2 regions of the Saliniradius amylolyticus genome follow, and region 1 is predicted to be linked to the other one. Evidence: predicted binding sites of a transcription regulator. Region 1 holds the regulator's gene; the other holds the start of a gene.
The links. The regulator NrdR, encoded in region 1, represses ribonucleotide reductase genes. The targets are predictions, from matches to a motif close to AAACACNANATNTNGTGTTT.

Region 1 (11,679 bases):
CAGCAAAACGCCTTTTAAGGAGAGGTCGTCCAGTTGGCAACTCAGTACCAGTTGTTCCTGGCGAACTTCACCGGGGGCGGGGAAAGGAATGCGGGTAAAGTGTCGGCGATCCATAGGGTGTTTAAAGTTACTTAGCGTAGAAAAAGCATAGTCGGTTTTATGGTTATTGATAACTGGCTATGCGATTCGCCGGCTTTGTCAGTTCGAAGTGCTCACCACTTGCGGCTTATGGGCCTGTAAAATGGCTTGGATTGTCCCGTCCTTTCGCAGTGCCCGGGTCGCGTCCTGAAGTCGTAGGCTAATATCGTCAGATAAGCCTGCCTTAGACAGACCGATGTAAACCGGAGAATCGGTAGTGAAGGATAGAGGCTGCACTTTAAACTGGCCTCGCGAATGTTCCTTTTGCATCTGGTAATAGCCATAGTAGTCAGTGGCCATCATCACATCGATGCGTCCTTTGTTGAGCATTCCAAAGCCCGCACTTAAACTTCCCACTTCCACCAGTTGGATATGATCACGCATCCGTTCAAACTCCTTGGCGTAGGTAAAGCCCCGCATGACACCGACGATGAGACCGGCCAGTTGTCTGGGCTGGCTGATATTGAGTTCGGAAGCGGTCCTGGAAAACAATAAGCTGGTACTGGCAATGGAATAAGGCTCCATGTGCATATACTCAAGGCGCTCATCCGTTCGACGCAAGCCAGACATGATCTGGGTTTCTCCGCTTTTCATGTACTTCAGGCAGCGACCAAAGGGGGTATTGATGGTGAACGTCAGGGAGACTTTGGCTCTGTCAGCAATCGCCTGAACCACGGCGACACTGTAGCCTGTCCAATGGCCATCCGGGGTCTGGATTTGTCGGGGAGGGAAGTGATCCACACACATTTGTACATTGGCATCCGCCGGCCCGGTATGACCAGAAAAAGAACAGAGAAATAATAGAACGACGGTCAAACAGCGAATAGACTCACCTGTACAACTACTGCGGCGAAAGTTTGACCATTTTACGAGAGTCTAAAGTGACTTTCCAGAACGTTGATAAATTAAACCGTTATTTGAAATAGCAACAAGGTGTTAAGAATGGCACCTGCAAGTTGCCATTTTACTCGTCTGATTGAGTAGTAGGAAAAGGGGAGCTCTCTGGCTCCCCGGTATCTTATTTCTTACTAATACGCTTATATTTCAAGCGATGTGGCTCGACCACATCCTTACCAAAGTTTTCTTTGAGCCAGGCTTCGTAGTCGGTGTAGTTGCCTTCGTAGAAGTTCACCTGACCTTCGTCGCGGTAGTCCAGGATATGGGTGGCTACCCGGTCCAGGAACCAGCGGTCGTGCGAGATAACCATGGCACAGCCGGGGAATTCCAGCAGGGCGTTTTCCAGTGCCCGCAGAGTTTCCACATCCAGATCGTTGGTGGGCTCATCGAGCAGCAGCACATTACCACCGGCCTTTAACAGCTCGGCTAAGTGCACCCGGTTGCGCTCCCCTCCGGACAGGTCCTTGATGTATTTTTGCTGGTCATTGCCTTTAAAGTTAAAGCGGCTGACATAGGCGCGACTGTTGATTTCAAAATTACCGATGCGGATCACATCCTGATCGTCAGAGATTTGTTGCCAGACGGTTTTGTCGCCGTCGAGATGATCGCGGAACTGATCCACACTGGCCAGCTTGACCGTGTCGCCCAGCTTAATCTCACCGTCATCAGGCTGCTCGGTGCCGCTGAGCATCTTAAACAGGGTAGACTTACCGGCACCGTTCGGACCGATGATGCCAACAATGGCGCCTTTCGGCATGCTGAAGTTTAAGTCGTCGATCAGCACCCGATCCCCATAGGACTTTTTCAGGTGCTCCACTTCGATCACCTGATCGCCCAAACGGTCGCCCGGTGGAATAAACAGCTCGTTGGTTTCGTTACGCTTCTGGTAATCACCGCTGTTCAGCTCTTCAAAGCGTGACAGACGCGCCTTACTCTTAGCCTGACGGCCTTTAGGATTGGTCTTAACCCACTCCAGTTCTTGTTTAATGGAGCGCTGACGGGCTTGCTCGGTCTTGGCTTCCTGCTCCAGGCGCTTCTCTTTTTGCTCCAGCCAGGATGAGTAGTTACCTTCCCAGGGAATGCCTTCGCCACGGTCCAGTTCCAGGATCCAACCGGCTACGTTGTCGAGGAAGTACCGGTCGTGGGTAATAGCCACCACGGTACCTTCGTAGTCGTGCAGGAAGCGCTCCAGCCAGGCCACAGACTCGGCATCCAGGTGGTTGGTCGGCTCGTCGAGCAGCAGCATATCCGGTTTTTCTAACAGCAAACGGCACAGCGCAACACGGCGGCGTTCACCCCCTGAGAGCTTGGATACATCCGCGTCCCAGGGCGGCAGGCGCAGGGCATCGGCCGCGCGCTCTAAGGCGTGGTCCAGATTATGACCGTCTTTGGCCTGAATAATAGCTTCCAACTCGCCCTGCTCTTTGGCCAGAGCATCGAAGTCGGCGTTTTCATCGGCGTAGGCGGCATACACCTCATCCAGGCGTTTTAAGGCGTGGACTACATCGGCCACGGCTTCTTCGACGTTGCCGCGCACATCTTTGGACTCGTCCAGTTGCGGCTCCTGCGGCAGATAGCCGATATTGATACCAGGCTGAGGGCGGGCTTCGCCTTCAAACTCTTTATCCACGCCGGCCATGATGCGCAGCAGAGTGGATTTACCAGCGCCGTTCAGGCCCAAAACACCGATCTTGGCGCCGGGGAAAAAACTTAATGAAATGTCTTTTAAAATCTGACGCTTCGGGGGCACGATTTTGCTTACCCGATGCATGCTGTATACGTATTGAGCCATAGCTTTCTACTGGTGTTGAGTGAGGGCGCTATTGTATTGGAGGGGACGGACCAGAACAAGCGTTGCGGGCGTCAGGAGCGTCTCAGGCGGTTGCGGGTTGGGCGGTGGCCACCACAACCTGATTACGCCCCTTGTTTTTGGCGTTATACATGGCCTTATCGGCCACACCAATGAGCTTATCGAGGTTGTAGCCGCTGCTTTGCGTATCGGTGACACCAAAACTGGCAGTGACCCGAATGCGATGACCATCCTCTTCGATAACCACCTCTTCCAAGGCGCGGCGACACTCTTCGGCAAAGTTCTGACAGTGCTCCTTATCGCAGCCGGGCAGCACAAAGCAAAACTCTTCGCCGCCGATGCGGGCAAAAATATCGCTTTGGCGGCTGACCTTCTGGCAGGTGGCCACGACCTGCTTAAGTACCCAATCGCCAGTGGCATGGCCGAATCGATCATTGATGGATTTAAATTTATCTAAATCGAACACCACAATACCCAGAATCTGACGGGTGTTTTTACAGTACTCCAGGGCGTATTTAGCCGCTTGCAGCAGGTGGCGGCGGTTGGAAATTTCGGTCAGACTGTCTCGCTCGGCCAGGGCTTTGAGGCGCTTCTGGGTAGTGTGGTTCTTGTACAGCCACAGCCCCAGTACCAGCACCGCCAGAATCAAAAACAGCACCGCAAAACGGGTGTTCTCGGCCTCGGTTTGCGCCAGAATTTGGCGGGTGCGCAGCAGGGTATTTTCTTTATTTAACAGCTCAATCTTATTTTGTTGTTGGGTGGCTTTATGCACCGCCAACTGATAGGCCATATTGCGGGCGTGAATATCGTCCAGGTAGGTCTGATTGGCCTGGGCGTATTGCTCATAATAATTGAGCGCCTGAGCCGGCTGATTACGCTGCCTGGCGATTTGATACAGTACCTCATAGGCGCGGATTCTTGACTCGGTGTTGCCGTAGTCCTCAAGGAGCCCAAGAGTCTTCTGGGCATGAGTTCTGGCCTGATTGAGTGCGCCGGTCTCAAGGTAGGCTTTAGCCAGAAGACTGTTAAAAACGCTTATCAAGGCCTTGGAACCGATAGACTCAACGACTGGCAGGTTTTGATTTAACAGGGCAATCGCTTGCGAGTATTGCTGTTGGTCAATGTACACCTTAGCCTGGTGACCGTTAAATATCTGCACGGGGAGCTCTTCGTTAGCCTGTTCACACACCGCTTTGCCCTCGCTAAACTCGGCGGAATCAACGGATAGCTGACCAAGGGCTAACTGGGCTTCCAACATAAGGCGGTACGCAAAACATTGTAACCGTATAGACGTATTCGCTTTAGTGACAGCGCGGGCATAGGGTAAGCCGAGCGAGTATTGCTCCAAATGGTTATAGAAAATAGCGGTATTAATATACGCCATCTGGAAAAGTTGATCATCTGAGGAAAGCGGTTCAACCAATTGATGAAGTTCTTCTATCAGTTCTAACCCTCTGTACCAGTCATCAACTTTGGAATTAGCCAATAGATTGACAATGGTGCCCTTGGCGCGAATTGAGACTCTCTGCAGTTGTTGCCCCGCGCCGTCTTTATTCGACTCAATGCGTTGAATCAATTGTTCCAGGTCACTGATCGCCAATTGGGGCTGACCATGAATGGCCGTATTATAAGCGCTTAGGTATTCAAAATTGGCTTGCTGGGTTTCTGAAAGTGAATCCACATGGGGTTTAACCTGTGCCAGTAACTGATCCAGCTTATCTGGGTTCTGGCTGCGTACCCGGTTGGCCTCGTCCAGCAGCTCTGCTGGTGTGCTGGGTTGAGCGAGTAGGGGGGAAAGTGGCAGCATTAATATCAATATCAGCCCGATGGACCACCATTGATTATTAATGCTGCCAGGTCTCATCAGTTTATGACGCCTCGTTGCCTAGGCAACATTGCGTTCCTTCTCGGGTTGCTTGTCTTTCTTATTCGGATCGTCATCGTCAGGCTCTGTGATAAGACACATCTGATGGCCGTTGCAGCTTGCCATTAATTGCTCGGCAATGACATCCTGATTGGCATAGGCGCTGGCGCCCAGTTGTTCCAGTTCTTGAACTCTTGAAATCATATTATTCTCCTTGTCCTTCGATCGGTGCAGAAGCAGTTGAGTACCGCCACTTTGTAAGTTCCGGCTCTACGACCACTTACCAGAGCCAAAAACCATTGTATGAGCTTGAATACGTTTGTCCAGTCAATCATCTGTGCAACTCATTTCAATCGGTCACTAGCTTGAGTCCACTATCCAGAGCCCTAAGCCGTTGGCGGACTCTGGGGTTATCCTGCATCTTTTGCGCCGGCGGAATGACTAATGTGGTGTGCATATAAAGCTCGGCCCGGGGCAGGTCGGCAAGCGCCACCGACTCGTTTCGTATCTCGTCGATGGGCAGTACCTTGGCCTGATACAGGACTACCTCATGTTCGGCCGGGTAGGTCTCAAGTAAAATATCCACCAACACCTGCCGGTATTCCGCGCCGGTAGAAAACTTGCCCAGAGACTGGTCTCCGGCCAGCCCTACCTGCCATAAAATCAGGTAGGCAGCCGGGTCCACCACCCGCTGATAAAACATAAACTGGCTGGCTTCGTAGTGCTGACAGCCCACACGGCCCGGATCGATGCCGAGATCGGCATACAGGCAGGACTCGGCCGAGATACCCGGCTCCATATGGGCGACAAAGCCTTCATCGCGGGCCTTGTTAATGGCGCGGTGGGCCACACAGGCAAAAATACCGGGGTGGCCGTAAAAGGCGGCCACTACCCGCTTACCGGTCCGCACTTCCTCAACGATGGCTTCCACCATTTCCTGATAGGAATCATTGCGGGACTTACCCTCTTCGTAATAAGGCTGCAGGCTGCGTACATCGGCGTTCATCTCCTCGACCCATTTTTCGGTGATGCCGTGGGACATCAGCGAGAAGACCACATCGGCCTTTTCAATGTAATCCCGACACAACGGGGCAATATGGGCGCCCAGGGTCATGCCGGTGCCGACACAGACTAAGGATGGGGGCATGAGACTCTCCTTGTTGGGTATGTCTAACCACTACGAATTAAATGACAGGGGAAGTATCCCAAGAATCGCTCTAAGAGCAAACCATTGATTCTATATTCCACTAGTGTACAAGGGCGGGAAAATGGCTAGAATATGGCCTCACTTTTTTCACCCCGCCAAGCTGAGGAGATGTCATGCTGTCGCGCGATATGAACATTGCGGATTTTGATCCGGAACTGGCGAAAGCCATCCAACAGGAAAATGAGCGTCAGGAACACCATATTGAACTGATCGCTTCGGAAAACTATTGCAGTCCCCGGGTACTGGAAGCGCAGGGTTCACAACTGACCAACAAATACGCCGAAGGGTATCCTCACAAGCGTTACTACGGCGGCTGTGAATTTGTGGATATCGCCGAAGACTTAGCCATCGAGCGCGCCAAAGAGCTGTTCGGTGCCGATTATGCCAATGTGCAGCCTCACTCCGGTTCTCAGGCCAATACCGCGGCCTTTATGGCGATGCTGGATGCTGGCGATACCGTTTTGGGGATGAGCCTGGCTCACGGTGGTCACCTGACTCATGGCGCTCATGTCAACTTCTCCGGTAAAACTTATAACGCGGTTCAGTATGGCCTGGATGAAGAAACCGGCGAGATCGATTACGCGCAGGTGGAAGCTCTGGCACTTGAGCACAAGCCTAAGATGATCATCGGTGGCTTCTCGGCTTATTCCGGTATTGTGGACTGGGCGAAGTTTCGCGAGATTGCCGATAAAGTGGGCGCGTACCTGCTGGTGGATATGGCTCATGTGGCAGGCTTGATTGCTGCTGGCCTCTATCCCAGCCCGATGAAACACGCCCATGTGGTGACGACTACCACCCACAAGACTCTGGCGGGTCCTCGTGGTGGTTTGATTCTGTCGGCGTGCGGCGATGAAGACCTGTACAAGAAACTCAACAGCGCGGTATTCCCTGGTAATCAGGGCGGTCCTTTGTGTCACGTGATCGCCGGTAAGGCGGTAGCCTTTAAGGAAGCGCTGGAGCCCGAGTTTAAGGTTTACCAGCAGCAGGTGCTGGATAATGCCAAGGCCATGGTTGAGGTGATGCAGGAGCGTGGTTATAAGGTGGTGTCTAACGGTACTCACAACCACCTGTTCCTGATGGATCTGATCGACAAAGACATCACCGGTAAAGACGCCGATGCAGCGCTGGGCCGGGCCAATATCACCGTGAATAAGAACGCAGTACCCAATGATCCTCGCTCGCCGTTTGTCACCAGTGGTTTGCGTATTGGTACGCCGGCCATTACCCGCCGAGGCTTTAAGGAAGAGCAGGCCAGGCAAGTGGGTAGCTGGATCTGTGACGTGCTGGATAATATGGGCGATGACTCAGTGATCGAACGCGTTAAAGGCGAAGTGGTTGAGCTTTGTAAGGCTTTCCCGGTTTACGCGTAATAACTATCGTTAGGTCCAAAATGAAGCCGGTCAGAGCTTAGTCTCTGACCGGCTTTTTTATTTAGGCGCCCTGTGAGGAATAGCTGGTCAGTCAGGCACCGCGAACACACCATCAAGGGACCGTTCTACGCAGACTCGCCGTAGACCCTTCCCTGGGGGCTCCTGTGCGGCCTCCTTGTCGCACAGGGTCTGCTTTAGAACACCCCCTTAATGATTTCGCCATGGTCGTGTCGGCTTAATCATATTTTCATCTTGTATTCTATTCTCCAACCATTACTACAGAGCTGATGAGAACACCACAAGCAAGTGAATTAGCATTAACGGAAGACTCTTTTGCTAGTGGCTGCTTTTCAGCGCCAATTCTGGTAATTTAGCGGCAGAAAGATCAAGCGCAGGAAAGGCCATGTTTTGCCCCTTTTGCTCCGAGCAGGAAACCAAAGTTATCGATTCGCGACTGGTGGCCGACGGCCATCAGATCCGCCGCCGCCGTGAATGCATTAACTGCCATGAGCGTTTTACCACCTTTGAAACCGCCGAGCTGGTCATGCCCCGTGTGGTTAAGCGCGATGGCTCTCGTGAACCCTTTAACGAGGACAAGCTCAGAGCGGGATTACAGCGTGCCTTGGAGCGCCGGCCGGTGAGTACCGAGCAGGTCGAGAAGTGCATAAACCGGCTGAAATCCACCCTCCGCGCCACCGGTGAGCGGGAAGTGACCAGTCAGTTTATCGGCAGCGTTATCATGGACGCGCTAAAAGAGCTGGATAAGGTGGCCTATGTGCGCTTTGCCTCTGTGTATCGCTCCTTTGAAGATATTCGCGAATTCGGCGAAGAGATTGCCCGTCTGGGGGACAATGAATGACCGCCTTTAGCGAGGCCGATCACCACTGGATGAGCCGGGCCATTGCGCTGGCAGGTAAGGGCCAGTTTACCACCTCGCCCAATCCCGCAGTGGGCTGTGTCATCCTGGACAGCGACGGTAATCTGGCCGGAGAAGGCTATCATCGTCAGGCTGGTGGCCCTCATGCTGAGGTGTTTGCGCTGAGACAGGCCGGCGACAGAGCTCGCGGCGGCACTGCTTATGTCACCCTGGAACCATGCAGTCACCATGGCCGCACCCCGCCTTGCGCCGAAGCGCTGATCGAGGCAGGCATCAAGCGGGTGATAGCGGCGGGCACCGATCCTAACCCGAAGGTTTCAGGAAAAGGCTTAGCATTGCTGCAAAATGCGGGTATTGCTGCCGAGCACGGCCTACTAGAAACCGATGCCGAAGCGCTGAATCGAGGTTTTATGACCCGTATGCGCACCGGCAAACCCTTTGTCACCCTGAAGCTGGCCGCCAGTTTAGACGGAAAGACGGCGCTGGAAAATGGCCACAGTCAGTGGGTCACTAGTGAGGCGGCCCGGCTGGATGTGCAGCGTCACCGGGCCAGCGCCTGCGCTATTTTAACCGGCTCCGGCACGGTACTGATCGATAACCCGTCACTGAATGTCAGGCTAACAGCTAACGCGCTGGGGTTGGAAGATGACCTGGGCGTACGCCAGCCCCTACGGGTGATTGTGGATAGCCGCAATCAGATGCAGCCGGATTTAACGCTGTTTACGCTGCCGGGAGAGATCCTGCTGGCCAATAAGAAGCCGAACCACTGGCGGTTTGATAGCAATGTCAGTCAGTGGCAATGTCATCACAAAACGCCGCGGGTACACTTACCTGCGCTATTGAACGAGTTGGGACAGCGCGGCGTCAATCATCTGTGGGTGGAGTCGGGCGCGGCACTCGCCGGAGCACTATTGCAGCAGCATCTGGTGGATGAGCTAATGCTGTATCAGGCACCTAAGTTGATGGGTGATAAGGCTAAAGGGTTATGTTTAATGCCCAGCCTCAGCCATATGAATGAAGCTCTCTCGCTCAGTTGGAGCGACATCCGTCAGGTAGGCGAGGACCTGAGGCTGACGGCCCGGGTATTACCTCAAAACCAGAAAAAGTAGAACCATTATGTTTACAGGCATTATTGAAGCAGTAGGCACCATTGCCGCCATGCAGCAAACCGGCGGCGATGTGAGATTAAAAGTCTCCACCGGCAAGTTGGATATGAGCGATGTTGCCCTCGGTGATAGCATAGCCACTAATGGCGTGTGTTTGACCGTGGTGGAATTCGGTGGTGATTATTATGCCGCCGATGTGTCCGTGGAAACACTGAAGCGCTCCGGCTTTACCGATTATAAGACTGGCGATCAGGTTAACCTGGAAAAGGCCATGCAACCCAACTCCCGTTTTGGCGGCCACATTGTCAGCGGCCATGTGGATGGGGTCGGTGAGTTACAATCCATTACCGAGACGGCCCGGGCGGTGGAGATCTGGATCAAGGCCCCGGATAAGCTGGCGAAATATATCGCCGAGAAGGGCTCTATTACCGTAGATGGCGTAAGCCTGACCACCAATGAGGTTAAGGGGGCCAGCTTTAAGCTGACCCTGGTTCCTCACACCTTACAGGAAACCAACATCAGTACCTACAAGGTGGGCACTAAGGTCAATCTGGAGGTGGATGTGGTGGCCCGTTACCTGGAGCGGTTGCTGTTAGGCGATAAAGCCGCAAAGAGCGATGAGTCTGATATCAGCATGGCGTTTCTGGCCGAACACGGTTATCTGAAAGGCCGCTAAAATAACAACAGGCAGCCTGGCTGCATCGAATTTACCCTACACAATTGAGCGAATTTATGGCGTTAAACACGACTCAGGAAATAATCGAGGATATTCGTCAGGGCAAGATGGTGATCCTGATGGACGACGAGGACCGGGAGAACGAAGGCGATCTGATCATGGCCGCCGAGCATATTACCCCAGAGGCGATCAACTTTATGGTCACCTTCGCCCGCGGGCTGGTGTGTTTGCCGATGACCGAACAACGCTGTGCCCGTCTGAATCTGCCGTTGATGGTCACCAACAACGGCGCCCAGTTTTCCACCAATTTTACGGTGTCCATTGAGGCCGCCGAAGGGGTGACTACAGGGATTTCTGCCGCCGACCGTGCGCGAACGGTACAGGCCGCGGTCGCCGCCGATGCTACTGCCGAAGACATTGTTCAGCCCGGGCATATTTTCCCGCTCATCGCCAAAGAAGGTGGTGTATTGAACCGCGCGGGACACACCGAAGCCGGCGTGGATCTGGCAAGGCTGGCAGGGTGTGAACCGGCGGCGGTGATCGTAGAGATCTTAAACGACGACGGCACCATGGCGCGTCGTCCGCAGCTGGAAGAGTTCGCTGAAAAACATGGCATCAAGATTGGCACTATTGCCGATCTGATCGAGTATCGGAATCTCAACGAAACCACCATTGAGAAAGTAGCCGAGTGCAAGCTACCTACCGATTACGGTGAGTTTGATCTGATTACCTTTAAGGACGTGATCGACAATCAACTGCATTTTGTGCTGAAAAACACGGTAGTTTCACCCGACGATCCCACGTTGGTGCGGGTTCATTTGCATAATACCTTCAGCGATTTGCTCGGTTCGCAGCGCTCGCTGGACCGCAGTATGGGCCTACCTCAGGCCATGCAGCGCATTGCCGACGAAGGTGGCGTGTTATTGCTGCTGGGTAAAGACGAAACCAACGACGAACTGATCGCCACCCTGAAGCAGTTTGAGGCTGAGGATAAAGGCGAGAAGTCGGCGGGGAATAAGTGGGATGGCTCCTCACGCACCGTAGGCGTCGGTTGTCAGATCCTGGCCTCGTTGGGAGTGAAGAAAATGCGACTGCTCAGCAAGCCTAAAAAATACCATGCCCTGTCCGGTTTCGGGTTGGAAGTGGTGGAATTCGTTTCCTAAAAATATCCTAAAACTCTGGCGTGTTATGCTACTATACGCGCCGTTTTGAATCAGGAAGGCCGACATGAATATCATTGAAGGTAATCTGCGTGCCACCGGCAAAAAATTTGCTCTGGTGGTGTCTCGTTTTAACAGCTTTGTAGTGGAAAGCCTGGTGGATGGCGCTCTGGATACACTGGAACGAGTAGGTGAAGTTAACGAACAGGACATTACTCTGGTTCGTGTGCCCGGGGCCTATGAACTGCCGGTGGTTGCCAAAAAGTTGGCCAACAGCGGCAAGTTCGACGCTATTATCGCTCTGGGCGCGGTGATCCGAGGTGGTACTCCCCACTTTGACTTCGTGGCTGGCGAGTGTAACAAGGGATTGGCACAGGTATCTCTGGATGCAGAATTGCCGGTGGCCTTTGGCGTGATCACCACAGACTCCATTGAGCAAGCCATCGAGCGCTCCGGCACTAAGGCCGGAAATAAAGGTGCCGAGGCGGCCATGGGTGCGCTGGAAATGGTAAATGTAATTGACCAGATTGAAGGAGCCTGAGGTTGAAACCCGCTGCTCGCCATAAGGCCAGAG
Region 2 (11,679 bases), 690 kb from region 1:
AGCTCAACGTTCGTGACAGATCGTTTTTAGCCGTTCAAAGTAGTCGGGAAAGGTCTTAGCGGTGCAGCCCGGATCGTTAATGGTCACCGCTGTGTCGGACAAGGCCACCAGAGAAAAGCACATGGCGATGCGATGATCGTTATAGGTATCAATAGCGGCGTGCTTAATCGCCTCGGGCGGCGTTATCTCGATAAAGTCCTCGCCTTCAATCACCTCAGCGCCCACTTTTCGAAGTTCTGCCGCCATGGCGGCCAACCGGTCGGTCTCCTTGACTCGCCAGTTATAAATATTACGAATGGCGGTTTTACCTTCTGCAAAAAGAGCCGCTGTCCCAATGGTCATGGCCGCATCGGGAATATGATTCATATCCATATCTACGGCTTTGAGCGGCGCACCGGTCACCTGAATATAATCCGGCCCCCACTGGATCTCAGCGCCCATTTTTTCCAGTACCAACGCAAAGTCTTTATCGCCCTGAATACTGTCACTGCCAATACCGGTCACCTTAACGGTACCGCCTTTAATCGCACCGGCGGCCAGGAAATAAGACGCCGACGAGGCATCGCCTTCTACCAGAAACTGCCCTGGTGAACGATAAGTCTGTCCGCCTGAGATCTCAAAGCGCTGATAGTCGTGATTGTTTACCTGAACGCCGAATTTGGCCATGGTATCCAGGGTAATGTCGATATAAGGTTTGGACACCAGCTCACCAACAATCTCGATCTCGGTGGTATCTTCAAACAGCGGCGCAGCCATTAAAACCGCGGTCAAAAACTGGCTTGAAACACTGCCATCTACCTGAATATGGCCGCCTTTAAGGCCCTGTCCGGCAATCTTCAGCGGCGGATAGGCATCGTTTTTCAGATAGTCAATCTGCGCACCAGCCTGATGTAAGGCATCGACCAGAGCGCCGATGGGGCGCTCTTCCATACGTGGCTCGCCAGTCAGCTCAAACTCTCCAACAGAGGCTGCCAATGCTGCACACAGGGGGCGCATGGCGGTCCCCGCGTTACCCAAAAACAGGCTCTGCGGCGTGGATACCTTAAACGCACCGCCTAACCCCGTAACGGTGCAACGGGTCTTATCCTCACTCAGCTGATAATCCACACCGAGCTGTTTTAAGGCTGCCAGCATATGACGAATGTCGTCACTGTCGAGCAGGTTGGTCAGCGTCGTCTCCCCCGACGCCAGAGCCGCCAGCAGCAAGGCTCGATTCGACAGGCTCTTGGACCCGGGAACATTTACCGTGCCATCAATGCGCGCAATGGGCTTGAGTGTCAGTTGTTCCATCAGCCCATCCTCTTTTCAAAATCTTGCATAAAGTCCACTAAAGCCTGAACACCTTCCAAAGGCATGGCGTTATAGATAGAAGCGCGCATTCCGCCGACGCTTCGATGACCTTTCAGGGCTTTCAGTCCAGCCGCCTCAGCCTGAGACAGAAACGCGTTATCCAACTCCGGCTTTGCAAGCTGAAACGGAATATTCATCCGCGAGCGATAGCGAGGCACAATACGATTAACATAAAAGTCTGAACCATCGATGGCCTGATACAGCAGCGCTGACTTCTTCTGGCTCAACTTTTCCATAGTCTCCACGCCCCCCTGCTCTTTCAGCCATTCGAATACCAGTCCGGCCAGATACCAGGCATAGGTGGGCGGCGTATTGAACATGGAACCGTGTTCGGCAAGCGTCTGATAATGCAAAATGGAAGGAACATCCTGACGGGCTTTATCCAATAAGTCCTCGCGCACAATCACCACCGATAATCCCGAAGGGCCGATGTTTTTCTGCGCACCGGCGTAAATCACGCCAAAACGGCTCACATCCACAGGCCGGGACAAGATATTGGATGACATATCGGCGACTAAAGGCACACTGCCGGTATCCGGCACAAAGTCCAGTTCGATACCGTCGACCGTTTCATTGTCACAATAATGGAAAAAGGCTGCTGCCGGATCTAACTGCCAGCGGGCGCTGTCCGGGATACCCTTAAGCCCCTCGTGTTCGCTTTGCTCGGCGACCACCGACGGGTGTAAGAAGCGTTCCCCTTCTTTTACCGCCGCCTTAGACCAGGAGCCGGTAACCAGATAATCAGCTTTATCATTGGCGTGTGACAGGTTCTGCGGTACGGCAGCAAACTGGCCCCGACCGCCCCCATGGGTAAACAGTACCTTATAGTTATCTGGCACCTGCAATAGTTCGCGCAAGTCGGCTTCGGCCTTTTCCGCCAACGCCACAAAATCTTTGCTGCGGTGGCTGAGTTCCATGACCGAACAGCCATGGCCGCGCCAGTCTAAGAACTCACTTTGAGCTTGCTGCATCACAGGCTCTGGCAACATGGCCGGACCTGCACAAAAGTTATATACCTTGGTCATTGAGATTGACTTCCTAAACCAAAACGAGCGGCCACCAAAGCGCCGCTCGTTATCAATTACAGAAGCGCAGCCTGAGGCTGCGCCGGCTCACTCTTCTGTCGTGGTGATACCTTCGGCGCCATTATCGCCGGTTTCTGCAGCGGACTCTTGCCCGTCTTCTAATTGTTCTTCGTCCACTTCCTCGATGCGTTGCAGTCCTACCACAAACTCACCGTCGGCAGTACGAATCAGACGCACACCCTGAGTATTACGACCCACACTGGAGACTTCGTTCACCCGGGTACGTACTAGGGTGCCCTGATTGGAAATCAGCATGATTTCGTCAAACTCGTTCACCTGGACGGCCCCCACCACGTCACCGTTACGTTCGGTTACCTTGATGGACACGACGCCCTTGGTGCCACGGCTCTTAGTGGGATACTCAGCCAGAGAAGTACGCTTACCAAAACCATTTTCGGTGGCGGTGAGCACCTCACCCTCGCCTTCCGGCACGATCAGCGATACCACTTTCTGATCGTCTTCCAGCTTAATGCCCCGAACCCCAGTGGCCGTTCGGCCCATAGAGCGCACTTGATCCTCAGGGAAGCGCACCACCTTGCCGGCATCGGAGAACAGCATGATCTCACTGTCGCCGCCGGTCAATGCAACGCCAATCAATTCATCGCCGTCATTGAGGTTCACGGCGATAATGCCACTGGCCCGAGGACGAGAGTACTGTGTCAGATCGGTCTTTTTCACCGTGCCGTGGGCCGTCGCCATAAAGACGAATTTGTCTTCCACAAACTCGCGGATAGGCAGCATGGCCGTAATGCGTTCGTTGTCTTCCAACGGCAGTATGTTGACGATCGGTTTGCCACGCGCATTACGGCTGGCCAGAGGCAATTGATACGTCTTGATCCAATACAGACGGCCGCGACTGGAGAAGCACAGAATATAGTCATGGGTATTGGCGATCAGAAGGCGATTAATAAAGTCCTCGTCCTTCATCTTCGTGGCTGCTTTGCCCTTACCACCCCGGCGCTGGGCTTCATATTCGCCCAGCTTCTGATACTTAACATACCCTTCATGGGACAGGGTCACCACCACGTCTTCAGAGTCGATCAGATCTTCCATGTCGATCTCATGGCTGGCAGCGGTGATTTCGGTGCGGCGCTCATCACCGTATTCGGCGCGGATTTTCTCCAACTCTTCGCGAATGACTTCCATCAAGCGCTCGGGACTTTCCAAGATATGGATCAGCTCCGCGATCAGATCCAACAGCTCTTTATACTCGCCCAGAATCTTCTCATGTTCTAAACCGGTCAGTTTGTGCAGGCGCAGTTCCAGAATCGCCTGAGCCTGTTGCTCGGTCAGGTAATACTCGCCGTCGCGAATGCCGTATTCCGGCGCCAGCCAATCGGGACGGGCCGCATCCACACCGGCACGCTCCAGCATGTCGGTCACATGGCCTAATTGCCAGCCACGAGACACTAAGCCTTCTTTGGCATCCGCCGGGCTGGGTGAAGCCTTAATCAATTCGATAATAGGATCGATATTAGCCAGTGCAATCGCCAGGCCTTCGAGGATATGGGCCCGATCGCGCGCTTTACGCAGGTCGAACACGGTACGACGAGTCACGACTTCACGGCGATGCAGAATAAAGGCTTCCAGCATCTCTTTGAGGGTGAACACCTTAGGCTGGTTGTTTTCCAGCGCGACCATATTGATGCCAAATACTGTCTGTAACTGAGTATTGGCATACAGATGGTTCAGCAGAACTTCGGCCGACTCGTTGCGTTTCACCTCAATAACGATACGCATACCGTCTTTGTCGGATTCGTCACGCAACGCGGAGACGCCCTCAACACGTTTTTCTTTAACCAGCTCGGCGATCTTCTCGATCAGACGTGCCTTATTCACCTGATAAGGGATCTCGGTGACAATAATGGTTTCTTTACCATTGTCGTCGCATTCGATATCAGCCTTGGCGCGCAGGTAAATCTTGCCTCGCCCCGTTCGATAGGCCTCTTCGATGCCTTTCCGGCCGCTGATAGTAGCCGCAGTGGGGAAATCCGGACCCGGGATGAACTGGATCAGTTCTTCGATGCTGATATCCGGATTCTTAATCAATTCGATACAGCCGTTCACCACCTCGGTCAGGTTATGTGGCGGGATATTAGTGGCCATACCCACGGCAATACCAGAAGAGCCATTGACCAAAAGGTTTGGCACCTTAGTAGGCAGCACATCGGGGATCTGCTCGGTGTTGTCGTAGTTAGGCACATAGTCGACGGTTTCTTTTTCCAGATCCGCCAGCAGTTCACCGGCAATCTTGGCCATGCGAACTTCGGTATAACGCATGGCCGCGGCCGAATCGCCATCCACTGAGCCAAAGTTCCCCTGCCCGTCCACCAGCATATAACGCAGGGAGAACGACTGAGCCATACGCACAATGGTGTCATAAACCGCCGAGTCACCATGGGGATGGTACTTACCGATAACATCCCCGACCACACGGGCCGATTTTTTGTATGGCTTGTTAAAATCATTTTTGAGTTCGTGCATGGCGAACAGCACACGGCGGTGCACTGGTTTAAGACCATCACGAACGTCGGGCAGCGCTCGCCCGACGATTACACTCATGGCGTAATCCAGGTAAGAGTTCTTCAGCTCTTCCTCAATATTAATGGGGAGTATTTCTTTGGCGCGCTCAGTCATATACTGCGTTGTCCCTTTGTTCTTATTAGAATCAGCGGGCGAATATCGGGATGCCTTTCGCCGCAACCGAACCGGCAGCGCAGAGTAGATTCTGCGCCCTTATACAATCGCCCGATTCTACCACCATCCTTTGCAAATAAATAGCCACTGACTGAGTAGATAAGTCCATTTAGGCCTAGTCCGTTTTTGCTCAACTATTTATACTGCCGGTCAGATTTTTCAGTAGTGAGCAGACCATGACCACAGAGGCCAACCAGAACGTTGATCGAAACGAAATAGATAAATTTTCTGCCATCGCCAGCCGTTGGTGGGATCCAGAGGGTGAGTTCAAACCCTTGCACCAAATCAATCCGCTGAGAGTAGATTTTATCGCCAGTCAAAGTGGCGGTCTGTTCGATAAAACAGTGCTGGATGTTGGTTGTGGTGGCGGCCTTTTGTGTGAGGCCATGACCAGACTTGGCGCTAAGGTAACGGGTATCGATATGGCTGAGGAGTCATTAAGTGTTGCGCGCCTACATGCACTGGAATCGCAGCTGGATATCAACTATCACGCTACCACCGCGGAAGCTTATGCCGAAGACAACGCCGGGCAGTTTGAAGTGATAACCTGTCTGGAAATGTTAGAACATGTGCCCGACCCTGAATCTGTGGTCAGGGCTTGCACCAAGCTGGTCAAGCCAGGGGGCCATGTGTTTTTCTCAACCCTTAACCGCAATATTAAATCCTATCTGATGGCCATTGTCGGTGCCGAGTATGTGCTGGGATTAGTGCCTAAGGGAACGCATGAACACGGCAAATTTATCAAGCCTTCTGAACTATTACACTGGCTGGACAGTACTCCGTTGCAGGCACAAAAAATGGAGGGCTTGCATATGAATCCGTTAACCGGCCAGTACTACCTGTCGGACAGCAATGTGGATGTGAACTACCTGCTGCACTGCCGGGCCTGATTAATGACAGACTCGTTTCCAGCCAGGCCACAGGCGCTATTGTTTGACTTAGACGGCACCTTATTGGATACCGCCGATGATATGGGCACGGCCCTAAACCAGTTGCTAAAAGCGTATCAGCGTCCACCAGCCAAGGCTGAGGATTATCGGTTGATCGCCTCCCACGGTGCTAAAGGGATGCTGACACTGGGCTTTGGAGAGCACCTGCCCGACCTGGGGCAAGCAAGTCTGCGGCAACAGTTTTTGGATTTGTATGCCACCGCCATCTGCCGTCATACGCGTTTATATGACGGTATAGAAGCCGTGATCAGTACATTGACTCAACAAGGCATACCCTGGGGAATTGTTACCAATAAACCCCAGACGCTCACCGAAAAGCTGCTAAAGCATTTTCCGGTTTTGTCTGCCGCCGACATCATTCTTTGCGGTGATAGCCTGCCAAGGCGTAAGCCAGACCCATTACCGTTAACCTATGCAGCCGAGAAGTTGGAGGTGGTGTCCCGCCATTGCTGGTATATCGGTGATGCCCGACGGGATATTGATGCTGCTCTCGGGGCGGGCATGATCGCCATTTTGGCTGAGTACGGTTATATCCACCCTAATGAGAATCCCCAACAGTGGCCGGCGGATTACCGGATTACGCACCCAGAGGCATTGTTGGCGTGGTTGGTTCCCTGACGAAAAAATACCCACATCTTGTGACATAATAATGAAGCAACCACTATATATCGTATTATAATAACTAGCGTATTTTTAGAATCAAAAAATTTATAGAGAAATTCCTCCCTAAAAAAGCCTTGCATTTTACACACTGGCGATAACACCGAGATTGCTGCGTGAGTCGATACTAACTCAAATACATCTTGTGTCTGACTGACCATTTAAACACCATATATTGGGTTGCACATTCCCTAAAACCTCACTATCTTGTGTCACCAGTTGCCAGGGACTTCAATCGTTTCATCTTGCTCCGGTTGATTGCGGCAACGAGCTGTTCTCACTTTGATTTTTTGTTCCGTTTCCCAGACGGAGCAAGCTAATAACAATAAACGGCGACTAGCATGAACAACAACATTCTCGTTACCAAGCGCTGCGGCGAAACCGAGCCACTGGATCTGGACAAAATTCATAAAGTCATCACCTGGGCAGCCAAAGGCCTGAACAATGTGTCTGTCTCTCAGGTGGAGATAAAAGCCCATATTCAGTTTTATGACGGTATCAAGACTGCCGACATTCACGAAACTCTGATCAAATCAGCCGCGGATTTAATTTCCAAGGATGCGCCTGACTATCAGTATCTGGCTGCACGACTAGCCATCTTCCACCTGCGTAAAAAAGCATATGGGCAGTTTGAACCGCCTAAGCTGTACGAGCAGGTAGTGAAAATGGTGGAGCTGGGTAAGTATGATCCCCATCTGTTGCAGGACTACAGTAAAGATGAGTTGGATCAGCTTGGTGAATACATCGATCACTGGCGTGATATGAACTTCAGCTATGCCGCCGTTAAACAGCTGGAAGGCAAGTATTTGGTACAAAACCGGGTCACCGGTGATATCTACGAGAGTGCACAGTTTCTGTATATGTTGGTCGCCGCGTGCCTGTTCGCCAACTATCCCAAGGATACCCGACTGAGCTACATCAAGCGTTTCTATGATGCGGTATCCCAGTTCAAGATTTCCCTGCCCACGCCTATTATGTCGGGTGTGCGCACACCAACGCGGCAATTCAGTTCCTGTGTCTTGATCGAAACCGGTGATAGCCTGGATTCCATTAACGCGACTGCCAGCGCCATTGTTAAATACGTCAGTCAACGTGCTGGCATTGGCGTTAACGCCGGTCGTATCCGCGCTCTGGGTAGCCCCATTCGCGGCGGCGAGGCTTTCCATACCGGCTGTATCCCGTTTTACAAGTACTTCCAAACCGCGGTTAAAAGTTGCTCTCAGGGCGGTGTGCGCGGTGGCGCTGCTACCCTGTTCTATCCGCTATGGCACCTGGAAGTGGAGTCGCTGATGGTGCTGAAAAACAACCGCGGCGTGGAGGAAAACCGGGTACGGCACCTGGACTACGGCGTACAGTTTAATAAGCTGATGTATCAGCGTCTGATCAAGGATCAAGACATCACTTTATTCAGCCCCTCGGACGTACCTGGGCTGTATGATGCCTTCTTCCAGGATCAGGACAAATTTGAACAGCTCTATGTTCAGTACGAAAATGATCCCAGCATTCGCAAGAAGACCATTCGCGCCATTGAGCTATTCAGCCTGTTTATGCAGGAGCGAGCCAGTACCGGCCGCATTTATCTGCAGAATGTGGATCACTGCAATACACACAGTCCTTTCGATGCCAAGGTGGCTCCGGTACGCCAGAGCAACCTGTGTCTGGAAATTGCCCTGCCCACTAAACCGCTGGAGCACGTGAACGACGAAAACGGCGAGATTGCCCTTTGCACTCTGTCGGCCTTCAATCTGGGCAAGATCGAAAGCTTGGATGATTTTGAAGAAATGGCCGATCTGGCGGTCCGCGCTCTGGATAGTCTGCTGGATTACCAGGACTACCCGGTCCCTGCTGCCTATAATGCCACCATGGGTCGCCGCACCCTGGGGATTGGCGTAATTAACTTTGCCTATTACCTGGCTAAGCACGGCGTGAAATACTCCGATGGCAGCGCCAACGGCCTGGTACACAAGACGTTTGAGGCGATGCAGTATTACCTTCTCAAAGCCTCAAACAATCTGGCGAAAGAGAAAGGCAAATGCCCGAAATTTGATGAGACCACCTACTCACAAGGCATCCTACCTGTAGATACTTACAAAAAGGATTTGGATTCGGTCTGTAATGAGCCGCTGCATCTGGACTGGGAAGGTCTGCGCAAAGACATTGTTGAACACGGTCTGCGTAACTCTACCTTGTCAGCTCTGATGCCGTCGGAAACCTCATCACAGATTTCTAACGCCACCAATGGCATCGAGCCACCTCGCGGCCACATTAGTGTGAAGAGCAGTAAGGATGGTGTGCTGAAACAGGTGGTTCCAGATTACGAAAATCTCAAAGACGCCTATGAGCTGTTGTGGGACATCCCCTCCAACGATGGCTATCTGCAACTGGTGGGCATCATGCAGAAGTTTGTGGACCAGACCATCTCCGCTAACACTAATTATGACCCCAGCAAATACGACGGTGGCAAGGTGCCCATGAAGCTGTTGCTTAAAGACATGCTGACCGCCTACAAGCTTGGGGTGAAGACCGCTTACTACCACAACACTCGTGACGGTGCGAAAGACGACCAGAATGACCTGATTGCCGGTAGCCAGGCACCCAAGGAAAAAGAAGCCGAAGTCGTGGTCGAAGAAGATGACGACTGCGCCGGCGGTGCCTGCAAAATCTAATATTCGGGGCGGCGATAAGCCGCCCCTTATTGTGTTGCATTTCGAGTATTAAAAAACCTATGAAATATACCACCTTTAATCAGCACTCCATTGATCCTCTTGCCGAGCCGATGTTTTTCGGCAACCCGGTCAATGTGGCCCGTTATGATCAACAAAAACACAGCATCTTCGAGAAGCTGATCGAAAAGCAGATAAGCTTCTTCTGGCGTCCTGAAGAAGTGGACGTCAGCCGCGATCGTATGGACTTCCAGAAGCTGTCCGAGCAAGAAAAACACATCTTCGTGTCCAATCTGAAATACCAGACGCTGCTGGACTCGGTACAGGGTCGCAGTCCTAATATCGCCCTGCTGCCCATCGTGTCGCTGCCAGAGCTGGAAACCTGGATTGAGACCTGGTCCTTCTTCGAGACCATCCACTCGCGCTCCTACACCCATATTCTGCGCAATCTGTTTGACGATCCCAGCTCGGTGTTTGAAGACATCGTGCAAAATGATGAGATTAAACGTCGTGCCACCGATATCTCCCGTTACTACGACGATCTCATCTTCGCCACCCAACTTTGGCAAACACAAGGTGAAGGCACCCACACCGTCGACGGCGAGACTCATGTCATCAATCAGCGCGAGCTTAAGAAAAAGCTCTACCTGTGCATGAACTCGGTTAATGCCTTGGAAGCCATTCGCTTCTATGTCTCCTTTGCCTGTACCTTCGCCTTTGCCGAACGCAAACTGATGGAAGGCAATTCCAAGCTGATTAAGCTGATCGCACGGGATGAGAACCTGCACCTCACCTCAACCCAGCATATCCTCAACCTTTGGGCCAAGGGCAAAGACGACCCGGAAATGGCCGAAGTCGCCGAGGAGTGTAAAGAGGAAGCCCGGCAGATCTTCATGACTGCCGTCGAGCAGGAAAAGCAATGGGCCGAGTATCTGTTCCAGTACGGCTCCATGATCGGCCTGAACAAGGACATCCTCTGCCAGTACGTCGAGTTTATTGCCAATCAGCGCATGATGGCCATCGGCTTCGAGGCTCCCTTTGATATCAAATCCAACCCCCTGCCCTGGATGAACAACTACCTGAACTCAGATAATGTGCAGGTAGCGCCTCAGGAAGCGGAAATCAGCTCCTATCTGGTGGGTCAGATCGACAGCGAAGTCAGCAGCGATGACTTTGGAGACTTCGATCTCTAAAGCCCATGAGTCACAGTAAGGATGACGTGTTTATGATTCAGGTGAATGAACAACCGGCCTTCGAGTGCCCTAAGGACAAAACGGTACTCGAAGCCATGGAGTCCAACGACCTGGAAGTCCACTTTCACTGTCGGGAAGGCTTTTGCGGCGCCTGCCGTACTAAGCTTGTCGACGGTGAAGTGGATTACACCACCGACCCGCTCGCTTTTATCGACGATGACGAAATCCTGCCGTGTTGCTGTGTGCCCAAGAGTGCCATTAAGCTCAAACAGGTTTAGGCATCCAGCCTTTTGCTTGAACCCTACGCTGGCCTTTGAAACCATGCTGTCATCTATCCCATGAAACAATATGGAACTCAGGGTATAAATCCCTGTCTCTAGGTTTTAGCCTGATCGCAAAGGAGCTGCCATGACACCTCGACTTAAACTGCTTTTTGTTTTATCCACCGTCTTATATTGCAGCGGCTGTACCGTGTTGGGCGGTATACTCGATCACAGTATTGGTGCTGACGATCCAGCCTTGCAAGTTATCGGTGAAGGCATTGACCGAGCCATACTTCACCAGATACAGAATAAAAAAATCAAAGATTGCTACGACTATCCTGAAGGCATCCAACGTACCTCCTGTCTAAGTAAGGCCCGGGCGGCCAATAAGGCCATCAAAGCCCGTCATAAGCAACCACCATCGTCAGAACAGAATGAATTACGGTCTCATCCTCACTGGGTAAATGGGGCCTAAGATGATCGCTTTGCCGCTGCCAACGATATTTTCGTTGGCTGGGTTGCCGGTTGCCAGTGGCTTTGGCTATCTGTACCCGGGTGCTAGTCGCTTTTCCCGTTAACTGGTAAGCTGTCAGTAAAGTAAGACACTGGACGACCCATCGTGAGCGACGAGCTGGATAAATCCTTTCAGGTACTCAAACAGACCATTCCTCTGTTGCTGAAACACAAAATCCCGGCCATACCAACGAACTACGCGCTCTGGTATACCTACACAGCCAACCAAAAGCCGGAATTAAACCGCGAGTTGGACGCCATGACCGAGGCGGGCCGACCTATGTCAAAGGTGCACGCCAAAGAGC

Region 2: the regulator NrdR is predicted to act here: its motif matches at 6,906-6,925, upstream of nrdA (class 1a ribonucleoside-diphosphate reductase subunit alpha).

The regions. Positions count from the first base shown of each region.
Region 1 is NZ_CP029347.1:968,782-980,460, forward strand. It holds gene HMF8227_RS04570 (PilZ domain-containing protein) at 1-114, opposite strand, end outside; gene HMF8227_RS04575 (substrate-binding periplasmic protein) at 199-954, opposite strand; gene ettA (energy-dependent translational throttle protein EttA) at 1,157-2,827, opposite strand; gene HMF8227_RS04585 (tetratricopeptide repeat-containing diguanylate cyclase) at 2,910-4,709, opposite strand; gene HMF8227_RS04590 (hypothetical protein) at 4,731-4,913, opposite strand; gene HMF8227_RS04595 (SAM-dependent methyltransferase) at 5,059-5,856, opposite strand; gene glyA (serine hydroxymethyltransferase) at 6,030-7,286, shown strand; gene nrdR (transcriptional regulator NrdR) at 7,690-8,145, shown strand; gene ribD (bifunctional diaminohydroxyphosphoribosylaminopyrimidine deaminase/5-amino-6-(5-phosphoribosylamino)uracil reductase RibD) at 8,142-9,272, shown strand; gene HMF8227_RS04615 (riboflavin synthase) at 9,280-9,945, shown strand; gene ribBA (bifunctional 3,4-dihydroxy-2-butanone-4-phosphate synthase/GTP cyclohydrolase II) at 10,002-11,108, shown strand; gene ribH (6,7-dimethyl-8-ribityllumazine synthase) at 11,173-11,646, shown strand; gene nusB (transcription antitermination factor NusB) at 11,649-11,679, shown strand, end outside.
Region 2 is NZ_CP029347.1:1,658,134-1,669,812, forward strand. It holds gene aroA (3-phosphoshikimate 1-carboxyvinyltransferase) at 4-1,290, opposite strand; gene serC (3-phosphoserine/phosphohydroxythreonine transaminase) at 1,290-2,375, opposite strand; gene gyrA (DNA topoisomerase (ATP-hydrolyzing) subunit A) at 2,463-5,072, opposite strand; gene ubiG (bifunctional 2-polyprenyl-6-hydroxyphenol methylase/3-demethylubiquinol 3-O-methyltransferase UbiG) at 5,309-6,022, shown strand; gene HMF8227_RS07810 (HAD family hydrolase) at 6,026-6,700, shown strand; gene nrdA (class 1a ribonucleoside-diphosphate reductase subunit alpha) at 7,084-9,408, shown strand; gene nrdB (class Ia ribonucleoside-diphosphate reductase subunit beta) at 9,468-10,598, shown strand; gene yfaE (class I ribonucleotide reductase maintenance protein YfaE) at 10,604-10,876, shown strand; gene HMF8227_RS07830 (hypothetical protein) at 11,007-11,336, shown strand; gene HMF8227_RS07835 (GGDEF domain-containing protein) at 11,481-11,679, shown strand, end outside.